Regions from separate parts of the Paenibacillus sp. FSL W7-1332 genome, predicted to be linked through region 3. Evidence: predicted binding sites of a transcription regulator. Region 3 holds the regulator's gene; each other region holds the start of a gene.

The links. The regulator LexA, encoded in region 3, represses DNA repair genes until DNA is damaged. The targets are predictions, from matches to a motif close to CGAACATATGTTCG.
Region 1: the regulator LexA is predicted to act here: its motif matches at 8,393-8,406, upstream of recA (recombinase RecA).
Region 2: the regulator LexA is predicted to act here: its motif matches at 8,679-8,692, upstream of addB (helicase-exonuclease AddAB subunit AddB).

The regions. Positions count from the first base shown of each region.
Region 1 covers NZ_CP150209.1:4,803,151-4,813,269, forward strand. The annotation lists gene miaB (tRNA (N6-isopentenyl adenosine(37)-C2)-methylthiotransferase MiaB) at 1-1,048, opposite strand, end outside; gene MKX98_RS21535 (phosphate propanoyltransferase) at 1,360-1,932, opposite strand; gene MKX98_RS21540 (membrane dipeptidase) at 2,111-3,067, opposite strand; gene MKX98_RS21545 (stage V sporulation protein S) at 3,159-3,419, opposite strand; gene MKX98_RS21550 (TIGR00282 family metallophosphoesterase) at 3,549-4,352, opposite strand; gene rny (ribonuclease Y) at 4,480-6,021, opposite strand; gene MKX98_RS21560 (RecX family transcriptional regulator) at 6,381-7,118, opposite strand; gene recA (recombinase RecA) at 7,261-8,322, opposite strand; gene MKX98_RS21570 (competence/damage-inducible protein A) at 8,611-9,873, opposite strand; gene pgsA (CDP-diacylglycerol--glycerol-3-phosphate 3-phosphatidyltransferase) at 9,977-10,119, opposite strand, start outside.
Region 2 covers NZ_CP150209.1:2,170,799-2,180,917, reverse strand. The annotation lists gene MKX98_RS09450 (exonuclease SbcCD subunit D) at 1-789, opposite strand, end outside; gene addA (helicase-exonuclease AddAB subunit AddA) at 841-4,956, opposite strand; gene addB (helicase-exonuclease AddAB subunit AddB) at 4,962-8,492, opposite strand; gene MKX98_RS09435 (class I SAM-dependent rRNA methyltransferase) at 8,799-10,119, opposite strand, start outside.
Region 3 covers NZ_CP150209.1:2,819,147-2,829,265, reverse strand. The annotation lists gene metH (methionine synthase) at 1-2,601, opposite strand, end outside; gene MKX98_RS12580 (cupin domain-containing protein) at 2,771-3,307, shown strand; gene MKX98_RS12575 (FixH family protein) at 3,408-3,812, opposite strand; gene MKX98_RS12570 (HAD family hydrolase) at 4,097-4,888, opposite strand; gene MKX98_RS12565 (hypothetical protein) at 4,933-5,457, opposite strand; gene MKX98_RS12560 (DUF896 domain-containing protein) at 5,619-5,825, opposite strand; gene MKX98_RS12555 (LysM peptidoglycan-binding domain-containing protein) at 6,091-6,462, opposite strand; gene lexA (transcriptional repressor LexA) at 6,638-7,264, shown strand; gene MKX98_RS12545 (hypothetical protein) at 7,354-8,067, opposite strand; gene MKX98_RS12540 (sigma-70 family RNA polymerase sigma factor) at 8,135-8,671, opposite strand; gene MKX98_RS12535 (hypothetical protein) at 8,830-9,240, opposite strand; gene glnA (type I glutamate--ammonia ligase) at 9,450-10,119, opposite strand, start outside.

The DNA of each region.
Region 1 (10,119 bases), 2.0 Mb from region 3:
ATTTTCGGCTCATTTTTTTGAGCACTTGCGTGCTTCCCGACTGTACCGGCAGGTGAATATGCTCGACCAGGTTACCACCCTTCGCCAGCACCTCAATCAGGTGATCATCGAAATCCCTTGGATGGGATGTAGTGAAGCGAACACGCGGGATATCGATCTTGTGAATATCATCCATCAGATCGCCGAAACGGTATTCGATATCTTCAAAGTCTTTGCCATATGCGTTCACGTTCTGACCGAGCAGCGTAATTTCCTTATACCCTTGCCGGGCTAATTCACGAACCTCAGCAATGACATCCTCCGGACGCCGGCTGCGCTCCTTGCCGCGGGTATATGGGACGATGCAGTATGTACAGAATTTATCACAGCCGTACATAATGTTGACCCAGCCGCGGAGACCTTCTCTCTTTTTCGGTAGATTCTCAACAATGTCGCCCTCTTTGGACCACACTTCAACCACCATTTCTTTGCTGAAGAGCGCTTCCTGAATAAGATGAGGCAGACGATGCACGTTATGCGTACCAAAAATCAAATCCACGAAGCCATGCTTTTGGAGAATTCGATTAACAACCGATTCTTCCTGCGACATGCAGCCGCAAACGCCAAGGAGCATATCCGGCTTTTCCGTCTTCAAATGCTTCAGATGGCCGAGTTCACCAAACACTTTGTCCTCCGCGTTTTCACGAATGGCGCACGTATTGAGCAAGATGATGTCCGCCTGCTTCCGATCCTCGGTTGCCTGGTAGCCCATCTGCTCCAGCAATCCCTTGATCGTTTCGGAATCATGCTCATTCATCTGACATCCGTACGTATACACGATATAATGCTTGCCAGCCCCGAGGGTTCGAAACGCTTCCGGCAGCTCGGTATCGTACAAAACTTCGACACTCTGCTTGCCGCGCTGTTTTTCCTGTCTATGATTAGGCTCCGAAAGGATGTTGATTTCCCGGCCATTGATGCGAATTCTCTTCCCGTGTTCATCTTCGGAGAGAACTTTGGCTCCTGAAAAATCAAAATACTTGGAGTAGTCCTTACTTTCTTTAGACATGCTAGGTCACTCCTTAGATCCGCAAAATCTCTGGTTTACATGACAATATTGCTTAAATAGGCACTGTTTTAAATTATATCATGATCTTAATGCCTAAGCTACCACCTTGGGCGTTAATGAGTCCAAACCTTATCAAACGCTTTCCTTCAAAATAGGCCACCGAAACATGGAACCCGTAGAAAATTTCAAAAAAGAGCCTGAAATCGAAATGAATCGACTCAGGCTCTTCCAGCTGTGAACGCTAAAAACGCTTAACAGCAGCAGATGCGTGACACATACAGTATGTTCATGAAGTTTACTGAAGCTATAGATTAATCAATAATTTCAGCAGTGTCTCCGTTTTTGGCGCCGGCAGCGTTAGCTTCATCGGTATCGATATGCATGTCGAGCGCAAAATTGTCGGATACGCGGGCAATGACGTTCTCCAGAACAAGACCGCGTTCGCCGCCTAAGCGTACCTTCAGCAGGTCCTTGTCTTTAATACCCCATTGATCCGCATCGGATGTATGGAAGTGGATATGACGAGCGGCTACGATGACACCTTCATCCACCGTTACTTCACCAGCCGGACCTTTAATCGTAATTCCCGGGGTTCCAGCGATGTTTCCGGATTCGCGTACAGGTGCTTTCATACCGATGGCAAAGGAATCCGTGCGGGAAATCTCCAGCTGGGTTGCAGGACGTGCAGGTCCCAAAATTCTTACTTTATCGAATTGTCCCTTCGTTCCAATAACCGCTACCGTTTCGTTGGCTGCGAATTGTCCTGGCTGGGACAATGGTTTGAACTCTGTCAGCTGATATCCAGGGCCGAACAATGCCTCAATATGCTCTTGGGTTAAATGAATATGGCGGGCGGATACACCCACAGGTACAGTTTTACTCATCTGTCTCACTCCTTGTTTTTCTCTATATGCTGTACATGCCATCACCTATTATACTCTCTATTACCCAAAAATAAAAAGGCAACCCGGGTGATTCAGGCCGCCTTCTTCCGATTCACGAGCAATCTGCTACAGGATTGTCAAAGTTATCCTCGAATCATGGTCGTTATGCGAAAGGTTGCTATGCTTGGCCTGACAATGAAGGTAAATTCTGCTCAAGAAAATGGAGGGCATACTCCGACATCCAGCCCTTTACCATCGATTCCGGGTAATGTTTAAGCAGCAGCTCCTGAAATTCAGGATACCGGCCCGGATGCTCAAGCCCGGCAACCCATTGATCAATCCCGTCGAAGTCCGAACCGAACATGATGTGCTCTTCACCGCCCAGCTCACAAATCTTCTCGATATGCGGCAATATGTCCTCCGGCTTCACACGATCTACTCCGCTGCGGATAAACCAGGGCACAAACGTGATTCCAATCATTCCGTTTAGCGCGATTAGTGCCCTTATCTGCTCATCATTCAAATTCCGGGGATGCTGGCAGACGGAGTACGCATTGGAATGCGAGGCGATGATGGGCCCTTTGGTCAGCTCCGCGAGCTCCCAGAAGCCAGCTTGGGACAGGTGAGACACATCCAGAATGATGCCCGTCGAATGGGATAGCTCTACCAGCTGCCGTCCCCGTTCCGTGAATCCCCCATTTCGCTGCTCCAGTACTCCATCCGCAGCCCAGTTCGCATAATTCCAGGTAACCCCCATCAAACGCACGCCCATCTCAAACAAGAGCTGGACGTAATACAAATTCCCCTCCAGCCCGTCAACGCCTTCCAAGGACAGAACGCCGAACCGTCCATGCTGACCTTGTCTGGTCTCTTGGAGTTGCTCCCGCCAAAGCAGGGGCTTAAGATGTCCCGGTTTAACGATGCGGCTGCGATATGTATCGAGTTGTGCCAGCACCCGTTCAAAGGATGGTCTCCCCCATTTCTCAGATAAAAAAACAGCGAACACCTGAAGGGCCAGGTCGCCCTCCTCCATGCGCTGCAGCGTTACATCCAAATGCGGGTCGTCCGCAAAGGAGGCTTGGGGAGCTTCCCACATTTTGCTCAAAACATCACAGTGAAAATCAACCGTACGCATCGCGCCGCTCATCTCCCTTCTGAACTTGTCACAGCAAAAAGCCTGTTTACACCAAGTAGAGTAAACAGGCTAATACCTCAACATTCGAAATTTATCTAGGTTCTACGATCAATTTAATTGCCGTCCGGTCTTCGCCATCAATCACAATATCCGTAAAAGCAGGGATGCAAATCAAATCCACCCCGCTCGGTGCTACAAATCCCCGGGCAATCGCTACCGCTTTAATGGCCTGGTTCAGTGCTCCCGCCCCAATCGCTTGCAGTTCCGCTCCGCCCCGCTCCCTAAGAACTCCAGCGAGCGCCCCTGCAACTGAATTAGGATTGGATTTTGCTGAAACTTTTAATACTTCCATGGTAAGTACCTCCCCTGGGAATGTTGAGTGATGGTTTGCTTCCGCTTACTAGATGTTATTCGTGAGAGGGGAAAAAATTCCTGCTTTTTACCATCCGTTCCTAATTTAATTAAACGGATTCCGTCTTTTTTAATCCATCCGCCATTCGTCTTCGTACATGCGGATTTTCTGTATCTTCCGGGCTCTTCCCGTGTCCTCATCCATATCCACGCATACGGCATGGAACTGCCATTTGCCTTCGTCGACCTGGAAGCGGGCAGGAAGCTGGGTCTTGAACTTATACATCACCGCATCGCGCTGCATGCCGAGGATGCCTTCCTTGGAGCCCACCATGCCGGTATCCGTAATATAAGCTGTTCCTCCCGGCAGTATGGTATCGTCATTGCTTTGCACGTGGGTGTGCGTTCCGACCACCATCGAGGCGCGGCCTTCCAGATGCCATCCCATCGCAATCTTCTCCGACGTCGCCTCAGCATGGAAGTCCACCAGAATGCACTTCGTCTTCTGGCGAAGCTCATCCACAATGTCATCGGCTGCGCGAAACGGGCAATCGATGGCTGGCAGGAAGGTTCGTCCTTGTAGATTCACGATCGCCAGCTGTTTGCCGTTCGCTTTGATGATTGTGTATCCACGCCCCGGTGTGCCGGGCGGAAAATTTGCCGGACGAATCATGCGCGGCTCATCATCAATAAACTCAAAAATGTCCTTGTTATCCCAGGTGTGGTTACCCAAGGTGATGCCATGAATGCCCCAATTGAAAAATTCATTGGCGATGGCCGAGGTAATGCCGCGTCCTGAAGCAGCATTCTCCCCATTGGCAATAATGATGTGCGGATTATATTTGGACTTCAGCTCCGGAAGAGAAGCCTTCAAAGCTTTACGCCCTGTACTGCCGACAATGTCTCCGATGAATAATACTTTGATGTCAATCACTCCTTCAGGGATGCTTGTCCTGATTCCCGGCAGGACCGTTCCCGATTCATAAATGTCCGAAACTGTATTTTTGGTACTTGAAAGATAAAAAGTGGCCGGATTGCGGCCACTTTTTAAGGTCCAAACTCTATTTCGCGTAATCCACCGCTCGGGTTTCCCGGATGACGGTGACTTTGATATGACCCGGATAATCCAGTTCATTCTCAATGGTTTTGGTAATGTCACGTGCCAAGCGGAATGCTTCGGCATCGTCGATTTTCTCAGGCTGTACCATGACGCGAACTTCACGTCCCGCTTGAATGGCATAGGATTTCTCAACGCCTTCAAAGGATTCGGAAATTTCTTCGAGCTTCTCAAGACGGCGGATATACGTCTCAAGCGTCTCTCTGCGTGCTCCCGGTCTTGCAGCAGACAATGCGTCAGCTGCGCCAACCAGCATGGCAATAACCGAAGTTGCTTCACAATCACCGTGATGAGAGGCAATGCTGTTGATAACCACCGGATGTTCCTTATACTTCTTCGCCAGCTCCACGCCGATTTCAACGTGCGATCCTTCCACTTCATGATCCAGCGCTTTACCGATGTCATGCAACAGTCCTGCCCGTTTCGCAAGCACGATGTCTTCGCCCAGTTCGCCGGCCATCAGGCCAGTCAAATAGGCCACTTCCATGGAGTGTTTCAACACATTTTGTCCATAGCTTGTACGGAATTTCAGTCGGCCCAGAATTTTGATCAAATCTGGGTGCAAACCGTGAACGCCAACCTCGAAAGTCGCTTGTTCTCCGTATTCGCGAATGCGTTCGTCCACTTCCTTGCGGGATTTCTCCACCATTTCTTCGATACGAGCCGGATGAATCCGTCCGTCCGCCACGAGCTTTTCCAAAGCTGTACGGGCAATTTCACGGCGAATCGGATCAAAACCGGAGAGAATAACAGCTTCCGGAGTATCATCGATAATAAGGTCAATCCCTGTAAGGGTCTCAAGCGCACGAATATTCCGGCCTTCACGTCCGATAATCCGGCCCTTCATTTCTTCATTCGGCAAAGTGACAACAGATACCGTGGTTTCCGCGACGTGATCAGCCGCACAGCGCTGAATAGCCAGCGTGATGATCTCGCGTGATTTCTTATCTGCCTCTTCCTTCGCCTGCTGCTCGATTTCTTTAATCATCTGAGCGGTTTCATGACGAACTTCCTGTTCAACATTACTGAGAATAATGCTGCGGGCATCCTCCATCGTGAGGTTGGAGATGCGCTCCAGTTCCGTCGTTTGTTTCTTGTAAATGGCATCGATTTGCTGCTGGGTCTCTTCTATTCGTTTCTCTTTGTTCGCCACTTGTTCTTCTTTACGTTCCAAAGATTCTATTTTTTTATCCAGCGACTCTTCCTTTTGCAACAATCTGCGCTCCTGCCGTTGAATTTCATTCCGGCGCTCACGAGTGTCTTTTTCAGCTTCGGCTCTAATTTTATGAACTTCGTCTTTAGCTTCGAGAACCGTTTCTTTCTTCAATGCTTCTGCTTCCTTCTTCGCACTTTCTACGATCTGCAAAGCGGCATGCTCGGCACTGGAAATTTTAGCTTCTGCAAGGGATTTGCGAATAAAATAACCGAACCCAAAGAATATAGCGGCTACAGCGAGAACGATTATGATCCACCAAATTGGATGCATCTGATCACCTCCTCGTTGTTTCCTCCAAGGCATTCCTTGGGAAATGTTCAATTGTCAGGTTACTCATTCATACATAAAATTTTCCGGCAGTGGAAGCTGCCGTCCATACTGCGCACGCCGTATCACGTACGCAAATCCCGCCTTAGCCAGCGGAATACATTTCACTATGAATTGGCGATTAAAGAATCTTTCACAAAGTAGTCACTTTTTTGGAAGGAAAAAGGATTCTAATTTATGATAAAAAGATTCATATTTATTTTAGTATTTATAAAAAGATATTGTCAAGGGAAAGCAATGGGTAAACGTCAGTTTCATCCAATGAAACCATTTCTTTCACGAAAAAGTATCCAAACTGCCCTTTATTCGAAATCTTCCAGCTCGTCGTCCCACTCGCCCTTTTCCTGATCCTCGTCAACCAGACGCTTGAGCACCTGACGCACCTGATCCCCGCCGAAGCCCCTACGCATTAAATATGCTCCCGTTTTACGTTTGCGATCCAGCAACTCTCCATGGGTTTGCTGCCATTTTTTCCGTCCCACGGCAAGCGCGCTCTCCAATTCGGCATCTGCACTGATCTCGCCCAAAGCCTCGGAGATCAGCTCCGTGCCGATTCCCTTCTGTCTCAGCTCCTGTTTGACCCACAGCCTCCCCTTCTTATGGCTTGTCATTCGCTGCTCTGTCCACATCTTGGCGTATAACGCGTCATCAATCAGCTTGTCCTTCTCCAATCGCTCCAGCGTTGTCTCTATGCAACTCGGCTCGAAACCTTTTTGCTGCAGACGCTGGGTGATCTCCTTGGCTGTTCTGGGTTTCCTGGACAGATGATTCAGCGCCTCTACATAAGCCCTCTGTCGTTCATCGGCCACGATAATTTCCTCAAGCTCTTCCTTGCGAAAAACATTCCCCTTGAACATCCGGTATTTCAGCATCACATCTTCATGAACGGTCATAAGGTACGGACCAAACGCGATTTGGTATCGGTGCTTGGGCTTTTTCAGCATTTCGACTGACGTTACAATCAAATCCTCATGGTCCGGAAAATGCCCTATACCTGATGCTTCTGCCTGCTCCGACATTTCCTTATTCTCTTCTTCCATATGTCGCTCCTCTCACTACCGCACCATTTCTGAGTAAAATAACCAAGACTGCATCTGGAAGTCTGAATAAATGCAAAGAAGACCGTCTGGCGTTACAAACACCGGACGGTCCTCAACACTGTAATCGATAACCAGCAATGAACTACTCTACTTTAAACAACTCTTGCTCTTCTAATTCCTCTTGTTCCTTATCCTTCTCGGAAGGCTCAGGAACAGCCGTGGTCAGATTGCTCGCTTCACGAATTTTGTTCTCGATAACACTAGCGATCTCCGGATTCTCTTTCAAGAATTGCTTCGCATTCTCCCGTCCTTGGCCAAGACGGTCACCTGAATAAGAATACCATGCGCCGCTCTTATCCACGATATCGAGTTCCGTTCCGATATCGATCAGGCTTCCCTCTCTAGAGATGCCTTCACCGTACATAATATCAAGCTCAGCCTGTTTGAAAGGTGGCGCTACCTTGTTCTTAACAACCTTAATCCGTGTGCGGTTACCCACCACATCGTTGCCCATCTTGATGCTCTCAATTCGACGCACGTCCAAACGAACCGTCGAGTAGAACTTCAGAGCACGTCCACCTGGAGTCGTCTCAGGGTTACCGAACATAACACCAACCTTCTCACGAAGCTGGTTGATAAAGATGGCAATTGTTTTCGATTTATTAATAGCACCCGACAATTTCCGAAGAGCCTGGGACATCAGACGAGCTTGCAGACCTACGTGGGAGTCACCCATGTCGCCTTCAATTTCAGCTTTTGGTACCAGTGCAGCAACCGAGTCAATAACGATGATATCAACTGCACCACTGCGTACCAGAGCTTCCGCAATTTCCAGCGCCTGCTCACCCGTGTCCGGTTGGGAGAGCAGCAATTCATCAATGTTAACGCCCAATTTGCTTGCATACGATGGATCCAGAGCATGCTCGGCATCGATAAATGCAGCCTGTCCACCAGCCTTCTGAACTTCCGCAATCGCATGGAGGGCTACTGTTGTTTTACCGGAGGATTCCGGTCCATATACTTCAATAATCCGGCCTCTAGGCAAGCCGCCGGTTCCTAAAGCTATATCCAATGCCAACGATCCGCTCGGCACAATCTCTACTTGCATGTGGGTGGATTCACCCAGTTTCATGATGGAACCTTTTCCGAACTGTTTCTCTATCTGACGAAGCGCCATTTCCAGCGCAGCACGACGATCTGACAATTGTTCCACAACCCTTCACTGTTGATAGTCATATCATACCTTGTTTTGACACGTTTGCCAAGCTTTTTTTCGAACATACATTCGTTTTTTTTTATTCCGCACCCCTTCCCGTATATGCTCCATGCCTTATGTATAAACAACAAGAACCGTGGCAACATCATACGATATGCCACGGTTCTTCCGTATTTCCCATTATACTTGGAACCGTTCGTAAATACAAGAAGAGCTGCCAAGCAAGGTGTAAATTATTTACTTTTTTCGAATAGCGGATATCCCTATTCTGCAACCCTAAACCTGTTTGGAGGCAACAAGACGCTGCCAAAGCCGGTAGAGCAGCGCCTTCGTAGCTCGGAGCCGGATCGTTTCACGGTTACCCTGAAGGTGCAGCTCGTGCACTTCCGTTTCTTTTCCCCGTTGAGACAATCCAATGTAAACCAGACCTATAGGCTTGCGTTCAGCATACCCTGGACCTGCCACGCCCGTTACCGATAAACCAAAGTCGCTGTCGGTTACCATCCGGACATGATCCGCAAGCGCTTCGGCAACCTCTGCACTGACGGCTCCCGGCGCATCATCCCCCTCAAGCAGCGCATGCGGGATATGCACAAGCTTCTCCTTGATCTGATTGGTATAACAGATGATCCCGCCAAGGAACATGGACGCGCTCCCGGGGATAGAGGTCAGCGTCTCCGCTACAAGGCCTCCCGTGCAGCTCTCCGCAGCGCTCAGCGTCCAGCTATGATCCGCCATCATATCGACGATGACCTTCTCAATGGGCACATCCTCGTTAGCATACATAAATTCCGGGCCTCTCTCCTGGATCCGGGCTTCCAGTTCATTCAGCCGCACCATGGCCTCAGCCTCGCTGGCTGCCTTCGTGGAGATCCGGACGGTGACCTCCCCCTCCTTGGCATACAACGCAATCGTCGGATCGGTCTGGGCCGTAATCAGGTCCTCCAGGCGCTTATCAAGCGCGGACTCCCCGATGCCTGCGAATTTGAGCATCTTTGAATAGATGGGAAGCTCTTCCGTAAGCACATGCTGCAGAAGCCAAGGCTTGGCCTCCTGCTCAAACATCGGCATCAGCTCTTTCGGCGGACCCGGCAACACAATGTAATGAGTCCCTTCATAGGATACCGCATTCCCGACGGCGAGGCCTGTTTCGTTCGGAAGCGGAGTCCCGCCCTCGATGGCCAGAGCCTGGCGCCGATTGTTCTCGGTCATTACGGATCCTCGTTCATGGAAAAAGCGTTCAATCCGATCCATGGCCATCCGATCAATATGCAATGAACGATTTAGAAAAGATGCGAGCGCATCCTTTGTCAGGTCATCCTGTGTGGGGCCCAGACCACCGGACAGAAGAACGATATCGGCTCTGCTGCTGGACAGCCGCAAGGCCTCCTTGAGCCTCTCCATGTTATCCCCGACAACGGTTTGATAGTATACATCGATTCCCATTGAAGCAAGCTGCCTGGACAAATACTGTGCATTGGTATTCACAATCTGTCCAAGAAGAAGTTCGGTTCCAACTGCAATGATTTCTGCTTTCATGATTCGTCCATCCTCCTGTGTCTGCTATCTCTTCACAAATACCCGCTTTCATAAAGTTCTTACCCTGCGGAAGAAAAAAGCAATAGGATTGCTCCTATTGCCGTTACGCCCCGGCACCTTTGAGAAGATGCCTGTTCTGGACAAAATATTCGATTCCCGAATAGATCGTAATCATCGCGGCAGCCCAGATTGCAATGACATCAAACGGAATTCCCAAGAATACAAACGGGAAATTATTGATCAGAA
Region 2 (10,119 bases), 650 kb from region 3:
GGGGGCTCCTCCTGGCGATACGTCAACCAGGGTCACCGATTTGGCCTGTCCCGCTTCCGAGAAGCTATAGGCCAGCGGTGAACCGCTGTAGCGGATGATCCCCTCCCCTTTTACTGCCTGAGAACGATGCAGGTGGCCAAGGGCCGTGTAGGATGCACCTACAGAAAGTGCCAACGGGTCAACCGTGTACGCTCCACCGACCTGAATCGGTCGCTCGGAATCGCTCTCGACGCCGCCAAGCACATAGATATGGCTCATGGCCAGATTGACCGTCTGCGGAGAAAAATCCCTCGCCATCTTCCTCATCAGTTGTCCGACTCTCTCGCTATAGGCACGGCGGAGCTGATCCTCATCTCCATCGATCGAAAGCAGCTCATTGAGCCTGGCCTCCGACGGATAAGGGAGTGCCGCAATCTTGGCCGTTTCCCCGGTACGTGCCGCTGCAACCGTAACCGCATCGGCAACAGGAGTCCCGATGAGCGTTATGCCTCTGGTTGCAACAAGCGGCGTGACCGATGCAACCCGTTCCGGTTGATCGTGGTTGCCTGCAATGACCACCATGGGGCGCCCCCCCTCCGTAAGCCTGGCGGCCGCATCGTAGAACAACTGCTCTGCTGCCGCAGGCGGATTTACGGAATCATAGACGTCCCCCGCCATGAGGATCAGATCGGCCTGCTCTTCATCTGCCAGCTTAACCAGCTCATCCAGAAAGCGCTCCTGCTCGGCAAGCCTGCTCCGGCCTTCGAGCGTGCGTCCCAGATGCCAGTCTCCGGTATGCAAAATACGCATCGCTAATCTCCTCTCCCGCTTCAAACTTCTATATCAAATCAATAGAATTGACTATAGTTGAACGGCATGTCCCCCATCAAAAAAGTACAGCCATTTTTCATGAATGGGCTCGCCTAAAATATCCTCCAAGGCCTTCGCATATAGATCCAGCTGAAAGCGATACTGCTCGGCCAAGGCCGTAACGCCCCCGCGATGCTCCAGCACCCGGTCTGTTTTATAATCCAGCAGCACAAGCCTTCCGTTATGCCTGAACAGGCAGTCCACAACCCCTTGGATCAGGACGGTTTCGTCCTGAAGGAGCTGCACATCCGGGGCTGCTTCGGCCGCTTGGTCCGAGATTTGGTCCATGAAAGCGAGCCCTTGATAAGCTTCAGCTGCCGGGAGTGCATATGAAAACGGCATCTCGCGCCAGACATCCTCTGCATTCAGCAGCTGCTTCCCTACCTCGCAATCAAAAAGGCAGCTGATCTCCCGAGCTTCCACCGCGGTTGCCTGCTCACCGGTTATGATTTCTTTTTCTACAAGATAGCGGATCGTGTCTTCGATCTCCGGCGTCGGTTCCGCAGCTCCCTCCAGTCGTTGAAGAGGCACATGCTGCATGATCGTATGATACACGGTTCCCCGTTCCGCGGGTGTCAGCTTCGTTGACTCCATAAATTTCGGCCGCCGCAAGTTCAGTGTGAAAGAAGCGTCTCCCCCGATATTTTCCTTGCTCTGACGTTGTACAGCCTGCTCCTGAAGCAGATCCAGGGAGGGGCTGTCCTGTAAGGCAAGCAGTTTCTTCATCTCTGTTACGGACGTTTTGGCAGAAATTTGACTAACCGTTTCATATCGATAACTCCAAGACAAACGCTCATAGATGCCTGCACGTTGACCTTCTCCACCTTTATCTTCCGCTTCGGCTATACCAGCCACCGGAACAATCGGCTCGAGCTTGCGCAGGGCACTCAGCTTATTCATCCGATCGTCGCTATCCGCCCGCGTGTCTTCCTCAATGCCGGTCATGCCCTGCGCCAAGGATTCCGGCGTCTCGATCGAAAATATCCATTGCGATCGATCTTTCCCCAACACGCGTGAGCTTGTCTCCCCGGATAAACCCGCTTTTTCGCGGAGCACACCCGCGGATGGATGGCGAATCACGGCCGGGCCGATCCAATCCAAGTAACTCCGGCCCCGGGCAAGGACGTAATCCGGCAGAAGAAGCTCCGGGTTAAAGTCGGCTTGTGCCCACACAGTTACCTTTTTCGGCAAATCCTTCACCGTGCCGACCAGGATCATTTTCTCTTTAGGCCGGGTAAGGGCAACGTAAAGCACACGCATCTCCTCAGCCAACAGCTCCAGCTGTGACCTGCGCCGGATCGCCAGATTAGGCAGCGTCGGATAGCTAACGCGCATGCCTTCATCCACAAACTTCGGTCCAAAGCCTAGCTCCTTATGCATCAGGAAAGGGGAATTCAAATCCTGCTGGTTGAAATTTTTGGATAATCCCGCTACAAAAACGACCGGGAACTCCAGCCCCTTACTCTTGTGGATGGTCATCAGGCGCACCGCGTTGCCCTGACTTTCCGTACCGCCGGCCGTGCCGAGATCCCCGCCTCGCTCCCGTAGCCGGGAGATAAAGGTCAGGAAGCGGAAGAGCCCTCTGGAGGCTGTATCCTGTTCATACTGCACGGCCCGGTCATACAAAGCAGTCAGATTGCCCTGACGCTGCTTGCCGCCGGGCAGACCGCCGACCCAATCCAAATAGCCCGTTTCACTGTAAATTCGCCAGATCAGATCGCTCAAACTTCCTTGGCGGGCTTCCTGCCGCCAGCGCTGAAGCCGATCCATAAACAATCCGAGCTTTGAGCCAAGCTCCGGGGATATCTCGATATTCTCACCTTCCGCTGATGGCGGAGCATCCGAAAGAAGGCTGCCAACCACAAGCTCATGACCTGCTGCTGCTTCGGCCAAGCCTTCCAGTTCTACGCCTGGGGTCCATTTGCCATCCACTAAGCCCACAGGGCGCGCCGAATCCATGACCGACGGGACGCTGCTTAACGCGACTGCCGCTTGAAGCGCATCGTAATAAGTCCCTTTGGCACACAGGCGCACCTGTGCCATCTCTTCCTCGGATAATCCGAGGATGGGCGAGCGCAATACGGAAGCCAGGGGAATATCCTGCCGAGGATTATCAATCACCTGCAGCAGCGATAAGATGATCTCCACTTCCGTCGCCTGAAAATATCCTTTGTTCTGCTCGCCAAACGCCGGAATTCCTTCCTGACGCAGCTCCTCTATAATTAACGGTGCCCATACCATGGCTGAGCGCAGCAAAATAACCATGTCCCCGTACCCTGCGGGCCGCATCGATTTCAGTCCCTTATCGTACACCATGAGCGGCTTCCCGCTTTCGCCTGTCATCTCACGGATTCTGCGGGCAATGGCGCGAGCCTCCAACTGGGCGGTTTCCATTTCAAGCGCCTCAACCTCAAGATGAGCCCCGTCTTCCTCGGAAGCCGAGTCTTCGGACTGCTCCTCCCCCCCTTTTCCAAGGCGGTCAATCAGGAGCAATTCAGGGATGTAAGGGTTCGTCCCATCCTGAATCTCCTGCTCCGGAAAGGAAGCGCCGCATACAAGCTCAGCCCGGGCATCATAGGCAATCTCGGCTACGGATTCATTCATGATCTGCCGGAACAGCAAATTGACGGCATCCACCACTTCCATCCGGCTGCGGAAATTACGGGCCAAATCAATCCGAATGCCGGCTTGAGCCGTGCTCGCGTCGGAAGAGAACGTCTTATATTTATCGAGAAACAGTCCCGGCTCCGCCAAGCGGAACCGATAAATACTCTGCTTCACGTCTCCGACCATAAACCGGTTGCCCGGCATTTCCCGGGAGATCAATCGTACAATGTCTTCCTGTACGCTATTCGTATCCTGATATTCGTCAAGCAGCACTTCATCAAACTGCTCGCGATATTCCATCGCCGCATCGGAAGGCATCATATGGCCCGGCACGGAATCGGGGTGGCGAAGAATATGGAGGCAATAATGCTCAAGGTCGTTAAAGTCGACCATGCCTTTGGCTGCCTTGGCCTCCCGGTATCGCTCGCCAAAAGCGATAACCGTCTCGGCCAGCTCCATCATCAGCGGCGCTGCCGTGTGAAGTTCCTGTAAAAACTCCGATGCCGGACGGCCAAACAATGCACTTTTCAGCTCGTTAACAATTTTCTTCACGTTATCGCGCAATTCCTTAACCTGTTCCTGGAGCTCCGGCAGCACCTCATCCTTCCGAACGGATTTGAGCTTGCCGAAAGACACCTCGCGGAAAATGCCGTACAACGATTCCCACGGCGAAATATCGATGGCCTCGAGCAGGGAGACGACGAGGCGCAAGTCGTCATCCAGATTGTCCACATACGGCGCAGGACCTCCCGGCTGCATCGCGATTGCTCTGGCTTGTTGCAGCAAGCCAGCTGCTCCATTCAAGGCCAACCGCGCATCCGCCAATATGCTTTGAACCCATGGCGTTTGCCCAAGAGCCTCCGTATCTTGCACCTGGAAGCCGGCAGCCGTTTCCCTAAGCCAATGTGCCGGCCAAGAATGGCTGCGGGAGAAATCGTAGAGACGCTGCACGAGTCGGTACAGCGCGTCATCTGTTCGCTCGCCGCTAAACCAGTCCGCCAATCTTACAAAACGGCTCTCCGAATCGTCCTCGGCCTCGCCGTATTTCTCTTCGAACAGCTCCTCCAGCAAATCCTGCCGCATTAAATCCGCCTCATGTTCATTCAGAATGCGGAATCCCGGATCCAGAGGTATTAACTGATAATATCGCCGAATGACTTCCATGCAAAAGGAGTGCAGCGTTGTAATCGACGCCCTGCCAAGCAAAGCGAGCTGGCGCCGAATATGCTCGTTGTCCGGATCCCGGTCCAGCTCACGGTCAAGCGCTTCCCGGATCCGTCCCCGCATTTCGGCAGCCGCTGCCTTGGTAAACGTAGCCACAAGAAGCCGGTCAACGCTGAACCCCGCGGAATCGTCGAGGATTTTGCGAATGATCCGTTCAACCAGCACGGCGGTCTTCCCTGAACCAGCCGCAGCTGCAACCAACATGTCATCGCCCGAGAGCGCGATGGCTTTCCACTGGTCGTCACTCCACATGCTGCCCTCAGGTTTTGCTATCATCTCTCTCACCGGCTCTCTCCTCCCTTCGGATGTCCAAGCATCTCCCAAACCTGATCTTTACCCGGTTTACCGAGCAGCTGATATTCGCTGCCCTCAATTGCGTCGTCGAACTGGCATACAGGCCGGAAGGAACAGTACGTGCAGGCAGTCTCCTGCTGAATCCGGTACGGCACAATCGCGACATCGCCTCCCGTAATTCTGGAGCCGATATTCAGCATGTTCTCCCGCACGGCGGACAACAAGGTCTTCCACTGGTCAGGCGTTGCCACGGCCGCGCTGCTGTAGAAGCTGCCGTCCGTTTTGACGGCGACGGGCAGAATGGTCGAATGTCCTTTTTCAAGGAACGAGTCCATGAGGGAGACCGCTTCGCGGTCTGCCAGCAGCAGGCCCTTCATTTTGTATCGTTTGAGCAGCTCCTCTGCCGCCTGCTCCGGCGTCATGCCGTTTGCGGATTGCAGGATTGGATCATGAACGTGGAAATACAAGGTTCCCGCAGGCAAGGCCTGTTCGCCGAGCCAGTCCTCCGCAAACGTCAGCAGCACATCCAGATAGGTCAGCATCTGCAAGGATAACCCGTAATAGACCTCATGCAACCGCAGATCCTTCTGGCTGGATTTATAATCAATGACTCGAAGCATGATCCCATGCTCTCCGCGTGCCATGTCAACCCGGTCAATGCGCCCGACAATCTCCATCTTGACCCCGTTCGGCAATTCAAACGTCAGCGGCGGCAGCGGCTTCCCGGGACCGAAATCGAGCTCGAGACCGATCGGCTCAAATTTGCCGCGCCTTGCTTGTTCACCCAAAATTACGGACGCTCTGCCCACGATGTTTTTCAGCTTGCGCGAAATATATCCATATCGCTTGGAGCTCAGTAGAATTTCACCCTGCAGCATGGGTGCAAGCCGATCGACTGTTGCTTCCGCCTCGCGCAGGCATTCCTCCGCGGTCAGGTCTCCCCAGCTTCGATGCTGTGATTGAAACTTCACGGCCATGCTGCTTAAGGCAGCATGAAACAGCTGCCCAATGTCAGGAGCTTGAAGACGGTACAACTGCCGTTCTCTCAGCTTCAAACCATGAGAAGCAAAATGGGAAAAAGGACACGAAACAAAGCGCTCCATCCGGGATACGCTTGTCCGCAGCTTCGTTCCGTACAACTGCCTGCTGGTTTCCTGCTTAAGCGGCCGGGCTTCATTCCGGTAAGACAAGGACGAGAGCATCGAAGAAAGACGTGGCCTTAATTCCGGCTGTTCCGCATACCAGTTGTACACATGCCACCAAAAGTCCGGAATCTCCTCACCATTCCTCCAGTCACGAAGCCGCCCCGTTAAATAAGCAAGCGTCTTATCCGGACGGGCGGCATAATGCTCCTGCTCACTGGCTGATTGCCCGGCATGCGGTCTTGGAAACAATGGTACCTCTTCCATCTGAAACATCAGCTTCAAATGGCGGATGACCTCGGATGGCAGCAACGTCTTGCCTTCATCGTCCGCCGCAGGATAGCTGACCCACAGCTGATTACTGGCCGAAGTCAGAGCATTATAAATCAGGAACCGTTCATCCAGCAGTCTGCGGGATATGCTTGGAGCAAGCTCCAAGCCGCGGTCTTCGAGCTGAACACGCTCCGGTTCTGTCAGGATCCCATCGTCCTGGAACTGGGCTGGGAGAACACCATCATTAATGCCGAGCAGAAAAGCATATTTCACCCCGCCCGTCCGTGTCCGATCCATGCTGCCGATCAGCACTTGATCCAGAGAAGGTGGCACCAGAGCCATTTTCATCTCCGTAAGTCCCGTACCCAGCACGCCCGTGAACAATTCGGTGCTGAGCTTCTCCGTACCCATCATCTCCACAATCTGATCGAGCAGGTCAAGCACTGCCCCCCATACCTGGCGATGCTCCCTGGCTTCCTCAGGACGCCCGGCATCCAGGGCAGCGCGGCTTAACAGCTCGAGCTTCTCAGGAACAGCGGCTTCCTCCAGAAGCCGGTAGACTGCCGTGCTCTGATCCATCGCATTCGTTGCCTTCTTCATCCGCTTCTCAAACGCATGCAGCGGCTCCGTAATCACCTTTCTGGCATACTCAATCGCCTGCATCCCATGCGGATTTCGCACCTCACTCTCTCCGTCTTCTAATGAGAGACTTGGAATTCCCTTCCAAGGGCGTCCATCCGTCCAGCGTGTGCCCTGGATTCCGGAAGCCAGCACATGGTTTTCCAGACGGTCCATGTCCTCACGGGTAAGCGATCCGTCCAGCGGCAGCAGCAGATCCGTCTTCACACAGCGGAATACGTCCTCATAACGCCAGCGGCGTCCGATGATATCCAGCGCAGAGCGAATAAATTCGACCAGCGGATGATGGAGTTCGCTTCGCTTCTGATCCAGAAAATAAGGAACGCCGTGTTCCCTGAACAAAGGACCTATCAGATGCTCATATTCTCCCATATTCCGGACAAACACGGCCATTTCCCGGTATCTTGCTCCTTCTTCTCGAGCGAGACGCACCATTTCGCGTACAGCCCCTTCAATTTCAGCCCGGCGGTGACTGGCAGCATGCAGAAGAAGACCTGCCCTGCTGCCGTCCGGATGGCTCACTGTAACTCCGTCACGGGCAGCTTCCGTCCAACGTTTCTTCCGATCATAACCGCGCTCGAGATGGGCAAGCAGAGGGGACTCTTGAAACCGCGGAAGAACATCGGGTTGCAGAATACGATGCTCCATATCCAACCCCATCTCATCGGCAATGCCTTCAAGCTTTATGTACGTCACCGCGGTAGGATGAAAGAGATCCAGCTCATGCGGAACATTCCCGTTCGTATAAGGCTTGTCCAGTGTCAACGCAATCGTTACGCGGTTGGCATGCGTCATAATTTCCCGGAGCACCCGGTACTCCTGCGGCGTAAAGCCATGGAAGCCATCGATCCAAATGTCCGCGCGCTTGATATACTCTGATTGGGTCACGCCCTCTGCCAATGAGGCCAGCGTATCTTCCTCATCCATGTAGAACCTTGAAATCTCAAGCTCAAAATCGCGAAAAACCGTTACGATGTCCTCCAGCTTGCGCCGAAGCATCGGAGAATTCCCAGAGCCTGACAGCATCTGTCCCAGCTGCTCCTCCACGCAGGCAGCATCAATGCAATAGCGCTTCATTTCTGTATACAGCTCGCTCAGCTTACCGACAAATCCATGCTGCTCTCCCGAAGCACCGAACAATTGAAGCTCTTCTTTGCGCCTCCGCAAAATTTTGTACAGCAGCATGCGCTTGCCTTCTTCGCTGATCGCCACCTTCGCGGCCCCGCCGGTTTCCTGCATGACACGGTAAGCCAGTCGACGGAAACTGAGCACTTGCGCGCGCATCATCCCGCGAATGCCTCCCGCATTAACGAGTGCATGCTCCGCTTCATAGGACCCTTGCTCGGGAACGATCAGTATCATCGGATTCCCCTTGGGATCTTGCTCCAATCGCTCGATCATCTCTTGGCGGATCGACGTGCTCTTGCCGCTGCCCGACCTGCCAATAACAAATTGAATGCTCATGCTATGCCTCCTTTACATCGTCTCCGAAAAGGACTCCTTCACCCTTCAAAACAGCTGCGTTTCCGGTGAAATCATGCCCTTGAATCTATTAGTCAAATGCATCAAAATTCATATAAAATCCCTGTCTTGGTTCGTTCTCTATCAAAAAAGATGCTGATTACTAGTATAGCATAAGTATCGTTTGATGGAACATACGTTTGGATTTCATTCCCATTCCAAATTATTGCGGGCATACAAAAAAAGGACCCTGCCATTGTGGTTCACCCACCATGGCAAGATCCTTCGCTTCTACCGTGCTGCTGCACTTTAAAGTTTCGATTTGCTGCGCACTTCAAACACGGCAAATTTCAAATAATGCCCCTCGTCGACCCCGAGAATTTGCGGATGATCCTTGCCAGCCGCACGCCATTCCACGAGTCTCAGAATTTTTCCGGCGTCTTTTGCCGCATCCTGAATGGTCTCCAGGAACAAATCCGGCCGCATATGGTACGAGCAGCTTGCCGTAACCAAATAACCGCCCTCATTCACCAGTTTCATGCCATGAAGATTGATGTCCTTATATCCGCGGCAAGCCCCTTTAACGGCAGACCTGGTTTTGGCAAAAGCCGGCGGGTCCAGAATAACCACATCCCAGGAACGTCCGCCTCCTGCGGTCAGCGGTTTGGAGGTATCCACTTTCTGATCCCCTTGCGCACGCAACTCGCGTTCCTCCAGCCCTTTCACCTGATTGCGCAAATATTGGAAGGCATCGTCCACTACAAACTCCACGCGCTCCTGGAATCCGTTCAATTCCACATTCTCTTTGGCGCTTTCAATGGCATGCTCCGATATGTCAAGGCAGGTCACTTTCTTGGCGCCATAAAGGCAGGCATGCAGCGTGAAACTTCCCGTATGCGAAAAGCATTCCAGCACCGTGGCTCCATCCCAATAAGGAAAAGTAACTTCCTTTCCGCTTTTGTTCACCGGTAAGGTCTTCTTCTCACCGTCTCGTTCCACCGTCTGGAGCGTGATCCCGCTGCGGCTTCCCCAACCATTCATTAACGGTTTAATGGATGCCCGGTTCTCGCGCTGATCAAAGAAATATCCCGTCTTCTGGCCTTCTTCGATATCCACCTTGATCTTTAGGCCGTTCTCCGTCACCGTGACGTGGCGAGGACATTCCCCGTATAGAATACCCGTGCGCTGCTCCAGCCCTTCCAGTTCCCGGATGGACACGTCGCTTCGTTCATAGATTCCTTTCGGCTGGACCACCTCGACAAGCGCGTTCACGATGTCCTCACGGCAGCGATCCATCCCCAGCGTCAGCAGCTGCATGACCAGTACGTCATCAAAACGGTCCACAATCAGCCCCGGCAGAAAATCCGCCTCGCCATATACCAGCCGGTAGGCGTTCTCATCTCCGATAAACCGTTCCCGGTGTTTCAGGCATTCCTGAAACCTGGCGGCGAAAAAAGCCTTGTCCATCGTCTCAACGGGCTCGTACGAAACGGTGCGTACGGTGATTTGCGATTGCGGGTTGTAATAACCGGAGGCGAGAAAGCGGCCTTGATGGTTTAGTACCGATACGATATCCCCCGGCTTGGGTTCACCTTCAACAGAGGCAATCTCGCTTTTATAAACCCAGGGA
Region 3 (10,119 bases):
TGACAGCTTCGGCATTACTTTAACCACTTGCGGAGCCGCAGCATCGGCTTCCTGTTCTGCCTTGATCTCTTCCGCGATTCTCGTCCGCTGAACCGGATCACTCAGCTGGTTGGCCAACGCAAGACCATCCATTGCGTCCTTAGCGTAAAGCACCATGCCGTCATACTCGGGACGAATGCGGGTCTTCGTGAATTTCCGTGTAAGAGCCGCCCCGCCTACCATGATCGGAACGCTAATGCCCGCGTTCTTCAAATCCTGGGCGGTGGATACCATCTGTTGGGCTGACTTCACGAGCAAACCGGACAAGCCGATCGCATCGGGCTGCTCACGGCGGTATGCCTCGATAATTTGCTCCGGTGGTACTTTTATACCCAAATTAATGATTTGATAACCATTGTTGGATAAGATGATCTCCACCAGGTTTTTACCGATATCATGCACGTCCCCCTTCACGGTGGCAAGCATGATTTTCCCTTTGACCGACGACTCGTTTTTCTCCATAAAGGATTCGAGATACGCCACGGAGGCTTTCATCACTTCGGCGCTTTGCAGCACCTCCGCGACAATCAGTTCGTTGTTGTTGAACAAACGTCCAACCTCGGTCATCCCGGCCATCAGAGGTCCATTGATGATCTCCAGCGCGCCGTATTTGGTTAATGCTTCATCTAGATCCGGAATGAGGCCTTCCTTGGAACCTTCCACCACATAGGATGCAAGTCGCTCCTCAAGCGTCAGGTTGGATACCTTAACCTTCTTCTCTACCTTCTTATCCCGGAATGCCGCGACAAAAGCCGCCAGCGTCTCATCATTGGTTCTGTAAATCAGGTCCTCGGCTAGACGACGCTCTTCTTCAGGGATCGAGGCATAACGCTCCAGCTTCTCCGTATTCACGATCGCGTAGTCCAATCCGGCCTTCGTACATTCGTACAGATAAACGGAGTTCAAGACTTCACGACCCGCTTCCGGCAATCCAAAGGAAACGTTGCTGATGCCGAGAATGGTATGCACTTTTGGCATGGCTTCTTTAATTATGCGGATGCCTTCAATCGTTTCCTTGGCTGATCCGATATACTGCTCGTCCCCCGTACCTACCGGGAATACAAGTGTGTCGAAAATAATGTCCTCTGGCGAGACCCCATATTTATTCACCAACAGATCATATGAACGCTGGGCCACCTTGAGCTTGTCATCGCGATGGATTGCCTGACCGGTCTCATCAATAGTTCCAACGACAACCGCGGCACCGTATTTATGCACCAACGGGATCACATGCTCAAATTTCTCTTCACCGTCTTCAAGGTTAATGGAGTTAATAATCGCTTTCCCTTGCGAATATTGCAGCGCCAAGTCAATTACTGCCGGATCCGTCGTATCGATCATAAGCGGCACTTTAACCTTTTTAACTACGAGCTCCAGGAACTTAATCATATCTTCCGATTCTTCACGATCCGGATCCTGTACGCACACATCAATGACATGAGCGCCATTCTTAACCTGTGCACGGGCGATCTCGGAGGCTTCCTCGTATTTACCTTCTACGATTAAACGCTTAAACTTTCTGGAGCCCAGAACATTCGTTCTCTCCCCTACCATATACGGTCGGTTTTCCTGCTCGATATATACCGGCTCGATACCGGATAATGCCGGCAAATGTCCACCATCCAGCGGTCGTGGGGAGAAGCCATCCATCGTTTGTTTTAATGCGCGAATATGGTCCGGTGTTGTCCCACAGCAACCGCCGGCAATGTTAAGCCAGCCTTTTTCAGCAAAAGCCCCCATCTTTTGAGCCAACGATTCAGGGGATTCATGGTACTGCCCATTCTCGTCCGGGAGACCCGCGTTAGGATAACAGCTGATCGCGCTTCTGGACATTTCGGATAAGGAGCGAATATGGTCACGCATGAATTCCGGGCCAGTCGCACAGTTTAGGCCAATGGATACGGGATTCAGATGTTCTAATGAAATGTAGAAAGCTTCAATATTTTGTCCGGCCAGCGTCGTGCCCATCGGCTCGATCGTTCCGGATATCATGATTGGGAGCGTGACTCCCGTTTTATCAAACGCTTGGCGGATCCCAATGCTCCCGGCTTTCACGTTTAATGTATCCTGCGATGTTTCGAGCAGAAGTGCATCAACGCCGCCTTCAATCAAGGCAACGGCTTGCTCCTCGTAGCTCTCGATCAATTCGGCAAAGGTCACACCGCCGGTAACCGAAAGCGTCTTCGTTGTTGGCCCCATCGCTCCGACCACATAACGCGGGCTGTCCGGCGTGGAATATTTTTCAACCGCAGCACGGGCCAAATGAGCCGCTTTCAGGTTAATTTCCCGGGCAAGTTCAGGTATATCGTATTCAGCAAGCACAACCGAGGTTGCGCCAAACGTATTGGTTTCAATCAGGTCGGCACCTGCTTCAAGATATTGTTCATGTATTTTCTGAATGACATCCGGCCGATGAATGACCAGCATTTCATTACAGCCATCAAGGTCCGGACCGCCAAAATCTTCAGCTGAGAGGTCCTCCTGCTGGATCATTGTGCCCATGGCACCATCAAGAATTAATATTCGTTCTTTAAGTACTTCTTGTAAGCTAGGCTTGTTCAACTCATAAACCTCCCCCGAAAACGTTAAATCTTAGTGTATCAGAATATTTTTCAATAGAAAAGCCGAAATATTGCGTTGCAATGGGTACAAATCCACATTTGCAGATGACAAATGCTGTGAGGGGGGCTATAATACATATTAATCCAACGGGAGAAAGAGGGTTAAAGCTATGGCAGAGATTGTGATTCGCAACACGAACGAACGCATTACTGGGGAAGAGAATGTTCGGGAATTCCTGAATAACCAAGAGGTTGTTTACGAGCACTGGAATATGGAAAAACTCCCGGCAGCGCTTCAAGAAAATTTCAAGCTGAGTGATGACGATAAGAAGCGCATTTTGGACATCTTTGATGAAGAAATTCGTGACTTGGCTGCAAGACGCGGCTACAAAATCTGGGATGTCATCACACTATCCGAGTCCACGCCTAATATAGAGGACCTGCTGAAAAAATTCGAAGAGGTTCACACCCACTCGGAAGACGAAATCCGTGCGATTGTCGGCGGAAAAGGAATCTTCATTATTAAGGGCTCCGACGATGTCGGTTATTTTAATGTAGAGCTTGAGCCAGGCGATGTCATTTCCGTACCGGAAAACACGCCTCACTTCTTCACATTGATGGAGAACAAGCAAATCATCGCCGTTCGTCTTTTCATTGAGGAGAACGGGTGGGTAGCCACACCGGTAGAAGATCCTCAATTCCAATAAGCCCTAAGGCTCATGGAAGCTGATTGAACAGGAAAATGAAATAAGGCAGCGCAACAATCCGCTTCCCGGATCATGCGCTGCCTTATTTATTAGTGATGCGTTACTCTGTTACCTTCAGTTCCTTTAACGGCATGGAATGTTGTCCTCTCGCCGTGACATGTGAAACAATCCGATAGGTTCCTGCCTCATCGAAGGTTTTCTCCATTTTGTATACCCCGCCTTGATCATGCTTAACCGGGACCTTCGCCTGAACGCCGCCGCCTTCCAGCGTGACTTCAAATTCCACAGCGTTCGCATCTTCCACCGGACTTCCGGCTTGCGTCACCTTCGCTTCGATCAGTACCTTCTCGCCAGCCTTAATGCTCTCCGGCGTCAGAGACAGCTCGACGATGATGGGTTCGGCCATCACATCGTCACCGGATTCTGCCTTGCTGTCATTGCATGCGGCAAGCGCAACTGCCATCAGCACCATAGCTGCAATTAGGGCCATTTTTTTTCGGGTCATGCTCTACACCTCTTTTACAAAATAGGACTATGTATTGGTTCATTCACGTAATGGTCATTTCCAAACCTCGTTAAGTTACCTATTCCATTATATCTCATTATTCTGTTACTTCTATCTCATGCAGCTTACAATTGTGTGACGTTTATCATAGCCAGCTGCAAGGTTGAAGTCCGATCGTATAACCAACAAAAAAACAGCCGATAACCGCAGAATTCTGCAGTTATGGCTGTTCCTATGTACAGTAGAATACCAAGTATACAGGTGTAAGCTCTTTATTGCATGGTTTATAGGGATGCTACGATGGTGTGCAGCTCCGATAAATGTTTGATCTCAAACTTCGGTTGAATGGAAGGATCATGAGGTCGGTTTACCCGATTGATCCAAACGGTATGCAGTCCAGCCGCATTTCCGCCTTTAATGTCTGTGGTCAGCTTATCTCCTACCATCACGGCCTGATCCGCCTCGACACCTAACAAGTCGAGTGCATGCTGGAAGATGGAAACATCCGGCTTTCCTCTGCCAAAATCGCCAGATATGATAATATGATCAAAATAAGGAACCAGTTCTGGAACACCGTCCAGCTTCTCCTGCTGCAGATCCGGGCTTCCGTTCGTAAGAAGCAGCAGCTTTACATTCCCCTGCAGTTCCTTCAGAACTTCAAACGTTTCTTCATATACGTATGGTCTTGTTCTGCGTTCAGCAGCGAATTGTTCGGCCAACGTCTGGGCCAAGGTTTCATTATCAACGCCCAGGCGCTGAAGTCCGCGCCGCCATGATTCCTTGCGGTATACGGGTGCCAGCTCCTGCAGCTGTCTGAATTCAGGCTGTGATCCAGCCGTAAAATTAGCCCACAAGCCTTCAAAAGGGTTAATTCCGATCATTTTGGTAAAAGCAAAGGTATCATAGGATTCATATAATGCTCTCGCTTCTTCCCGTACTGCGGCCAACAGTGCTTTGGCATCAACGCCGGTCTCGTCCGCTCCGGCCTGGCAAGTCACTTCAAACGCTTCTTCCACACTACGTTCATCCCACAACAACGTATCGTCCAAATCAAACAAAACCGCAGCTATCGGCATGTCTCTCCCACTCCTCATATACACTGTGATCTCTATTTTATTTGTTAATTATGCTCCACTGGAATTTGATGAGTCTTTGCGAACTCTTCCAATCTTTCGCCCATCGCTTTCGTATCATAAAGATTCATCATGCGCGAGAATACCCAGTTGCCTGCTTTTCCCTTGCCTTGAATCACAACAGAGCCCGAAGCCAATTTGATTTTCTCGATATCGGATACAGCCAAACGACGTTCCCGATTGAACTTCATCGTGGATACGGAAGCACGCTCAATCTTCAAGTAAGGCTTGCGTAAGAAAATCATAAGCGCCAACAGAATATACAAGCTGACACCAACCCAATTCAACACGTCATTGCTTCCACCGGCTGCCTGTGACGTCGCCGTTCCGAGAAGCGCATACAAACCAGCCAATGCAACAAGCACTAACGGAAGTACATACTTACGTCCTTTAAACACGTCATGCTTATCATTAACGGCAGAGCCTTGGTACGAGGTCAGCCCCTGCTTCTTACGCTGCTTGTTGAGCTGTGACATATTTTTGTTGACTTTTCTTTCCCATGATCGTGACATATGGTTCCCCCTGGACTCAATTTCAAAATATTACCAATCCATATAAACTTGGGGTTACCGTATTCGATTCCCACGAATAATCGGCACCCCAAGTATTATAATTCTATCCTACTATCTGGTCCCTGAATCCACTGTTGTAGATCCAGATGCCAGTTCATCGACTAATGCTTTAATCGCGGGCCGCCTTTTTGTTCATTTTCATCAACCCATTCGATCGATTCCAGCTGTTGTCTAAAGTTACTGCGAATATTGTTAAGGTATATTTCCCGAAGCTCAGCCCGTTCTTTGAGCTCTTCCGCGGTCAATCCCTCACTCTTCTGTTTTCTTGCTAGTACATTGATGCGTTCAACCAAAGTATCGATGTCCATGACTTCTCCTCCAATTCCGATATCATGTATAACTTAAACATGTGAAAAAGAGCTTGTCAAGGCAACAGCGCCCTTACAAACTCTTATTAAGAACAAATATGAACATATGATGCCTATATATGGGCTCCTCATTGTTAAGAAATCAATACTCGTCTATTATAAACACGCTTATACTGCGTGAAATCACATCGTCAGGCAAGACTACAAATATGAAGCGAGAAGTTGAGACATATATAAGGAAAGAGCCTCTCGTAGTATCATCCCATTACCAGACTGGTAAAGACAACACCTCTCCGGCCTGTATATCCGGACCTTTCAATCCGTTCATTCTTCGGATGCTATCAAGATATACTCGTGTATCCATATCTGCCGGTTTATGAAGGGAAGCAATCCGCCACAAACTATCACCATATTGAACAATAACCTGCTTCTCCCCAGTAGGCTTGTCCATCCCCCCGGCAAAAACAGAGTATGCCCCTGTCCAAAAAGAAGCTACGATCAACAGGATGAATAAAAGCTTTATAAAAGGAATGGATGCCATTCTGGACTTTAATTGGTGGATCCAAGTCTCCGGGGACTTCATCGTTTGCACTGGAACGTTCTCATAAATGCTGCGGTATGTACTGTATTTCAACATGGAATCATCATCTCCCAAACAAGTGTTCTCTTATGGATTTATATTAACACGAACACTTGTTTGATTCAATACCCAAAAGAACATTTGTTCTATTTTTATTTAGAACTTATGTTTGTACGAACGGAAGTTCTATGTTATAATTTTCCCAAACGTTACTAAATGGGGTTGATACGGCATGTCGAAAATATCCAGCCGCCAGCTGGCGATCTTAGAGTTTATCCGCAACGAAGTTCGTAGCAAGGGTTACCCGCCTTCTGTCCGGGAAATCGGAGAGGCTGTCGGACTAGCTTCCAGTTCAACGGTCCATGGACATCTTGACCGTTTGGAGAAGAAAGGCCTAATTCGCCGTGACCCTACGAAACCAAGAGCAATCGAGCTGCTTGGCCAAGAAGAGTCCGATAGCGCGAATCTGTTTACCCACACCATTGCCAGAGTGCCTGTTGTTGGTAAAGTCACTGCAGGTGTTCCTATTACAGCCATGGAGAACATTGAGGATTATTTCCCGCTCCCGCAGCATTATGTAGGAGACGATAAGGTTTTCATGTTGTCGGTTGTCGGTGACAGTATGATCGAAGCTGGCATTCACAGCGGTGACTATGTCATTGTGCGCCAGCAGCAAACTGCAGACAATGGCGACATTGTAGTAGCGATGACAGAAGAAGACGAAGCAACTGTAAAGACCTTCTATAAGGAGAAGGATCATGTAAGATTGCAACCGGAGAATCCTACCTACGAGCCACTGCGCCTGAACCATGTTACGATTCTCGGTAAAGTAATCGGACTCTTCCGGGATGTCCACTAATCTCATAGATCTATGAATAAGAGGTTACCTCCCTTAATTGGATGGTAACCTCTTGCTTTTTCTATACAGATCACGAAACTTGATCATAGCTAGTTTGTATGCTCCATAATGCCTTGTTTAAGATCCAGCCGATACATCCGTGTAGGTTTATAATCCGGCGAGCCTTCCCCACCTGGTCCCTCCGTGGACTGCAGAACAAGCTTATTGTCTTTCACCATGGGTGCAGTACCTGGTCTGTAATAGGAAGTATAGGACACCGTTAATTCATCTTGAAACCTGAGCTGCACAGCCTTGCCCGTATCATGCTCCACGGCGAATGCGTAGATCTGTATGGCATGACAGTCCTGATATTGCGGTGCAAGTATAAATACATCCGCATCCTGAAACGGCAATCGAACCATATGGACAGCTGCAGAAGTTGGCTGAATAAAAGTAAGATCATCCAGCGTGGTTACTTCATCCGTAACTTCATTATAGCTATATCGTACGATGTAGTTTCCGGTAAACGATTGGTCCGTTTCGATACCGAAGCAGCTAGGAGCTCCCAGTGTCGTGATTTTTTCCTTTTCCACAGCAACCACACTGAGCCTTCCCTGATCTGTAAAGCCTTGCGCCCGAATTGTCTCCTCGTTATGTGGTGGTACATCCCCAGCTCTCTGTTGTTCCTCAACGTCAAAAGGCAGCTGTATGGCAAGTATCATAACCAGAAGCAGCAGCACGCCTGTAAAGCCAACTTGTAGATACTTTCGGCGCTTAGGCCTACCTTCGTCACGGATCACGGACATCTGGACGTTTTTTTTCATTTCAGCCGTAAATTTATCATTTGGAAAAGGTCCCTTTGAAACCCGGGAATACCAGTCTGGTTTATCCTCATTCATCTCCATTCTCCTTTAACAGGTTCTGCACTTTTTTCCTTGCCCGATACAGTCTGGATTTTACGGTACCCGCCGCTAGGTTAAGGAACTCCGCAATCTGATTGATTGACATCTCATAGTAAAGGTCCAAGATGAGCACCTCCCTAAACTTCCTGGGTAAAGTCATAATCATGGCCCATATTTCATCCGTGTACTGCCCGTCCAGATACTCCAGTTCCGCGGACCGACTTGACGCATCGATGTGCAGTCTGTCCTTAAGGGTCACTTTCCGAAAGAAAAAAGCCTTTTTGTACCGGAACGCGGTATGTCGTGTGATCGTGAGCAGCCACGTTTTTAACGACGCCTGACCGCGAAATGTATGTATGCCAAAATAAGCTTTAATAAACACATCTTGAGCAATATCGTCTGCCAGTGCTTGCTGTTTGGTCAGAAAATAAGCGTAATTCCAGATATCATTTCCGTACAAGCTCATGATTTTATCCAGTGTCTGTGTGTCCATCACCGTCATCTGCTTCAAGTATTCCAGCTCCAACCGATTCACCTCATCTAATTAGAGTCATGGAGGTCAGCAAAGGTTCCCCTCTTCCGAAAAAAACAAAAAAAAGAATCTCCCCTTATAGAGGGTGATTCTGTAGTAGTTGCATTCTATGAACGATTCTCCATAACCATAAGTCAAAATGATGACTATTATCAAACCAGCGGAGCCTCATCCCAGTCCTGTTTAAATTGGGAACCAAATCTCCGGACAGATTCCTTGTCGGCCTTTAACTGAAAATCCTGTTCCGATCCGTAAAAACGCAACTGATAGATTCCTTCTTGTTCCATGGGCTTCCAGCTCAGCTGATATAAATGTTTTTCAAATGACATAAATAAACCATCTAATTTAAAACCATTTAAGTACTCCAGCGGAAATTCAGCAGTTACCGAGATAAAGTTCCGGATCGTCAAATTCGTCCACCCAAAATTCAAATCATAAATGATTCGTTTATCCTGATAAAACTTAAAATTGACCTGGCATCCTTCATCCTCACCAGGAATACGAGATATAAAGGTGAAATCAGCTCGGGTCCCTTTCTCTTCATGGTCGTTTAGAGTCGCCATTTACTGATCTCCTTTGTTTCATCCACTACATTCATCCTGCCCCACTACTTTATATGATTTCAACTAAATCCTACAAGCCCTGTTTAAATGAGCTACCCATTCTAAAATAGGGGCATTTTGGGGGTGAAACAAGAATAACTATCATTCCACCACCATCTGCCCCCAAAAACAAAAACCCCTCACGCCTTACGGCGCAAGGGATTCCTCTATTAATACATTGTAATGTACTGATCGCGTTCCCATTGGTGAACTTGCGTGCGGTACATGTCCCATTCGATTTCTTTCAGCTCATAGAAGTGAGCCAACGCATGATCACCGAGTGCATCGGAGATGACTTCGCTGCGGATCAACTCGTTGAGTGCTTCCTTCAGGTTTGCAGGCAAGCTAGGGATGCCTTCCTCAATGCGCTCTTCTTCCGTCATCACGTAGATGTTACGGTCAATTGGAGCCGGGAGCGACAGCTCGCGCTTAACGCCGTCCAAGCCTGCTTTCAGCATGACGGCCAGAGCAAGATAAGGGTTAGCCGCCGGATCCGGGTTACGCACTTCGATGCGCGTGCTGAGACCACGGGACGCAGGAATACGAATCATCGGACTGCGGTTACTTGCAGACCATGCAACGTAGCAAGGTGCTTCGTAACCAGGCACGAGACGCTTGTACGAGTTAACCGTTGGGTTCGTGATCGCGGCAAACGCGCGTGCATGCTTAAGAATACCCGCCATATAGTGCCGAGCCGTTACGCTCAAGCCAAGCTCATCACTCTCGTCGACAAACGCGTTCTCTCCGCCTTTGAAGAGCGATTGGTTACAGTGCATGCCGGAGCCGTTCACACCGAATAGCGGTTTTGGCATAAATGTTGCAATCAGTCCATGCTGACGA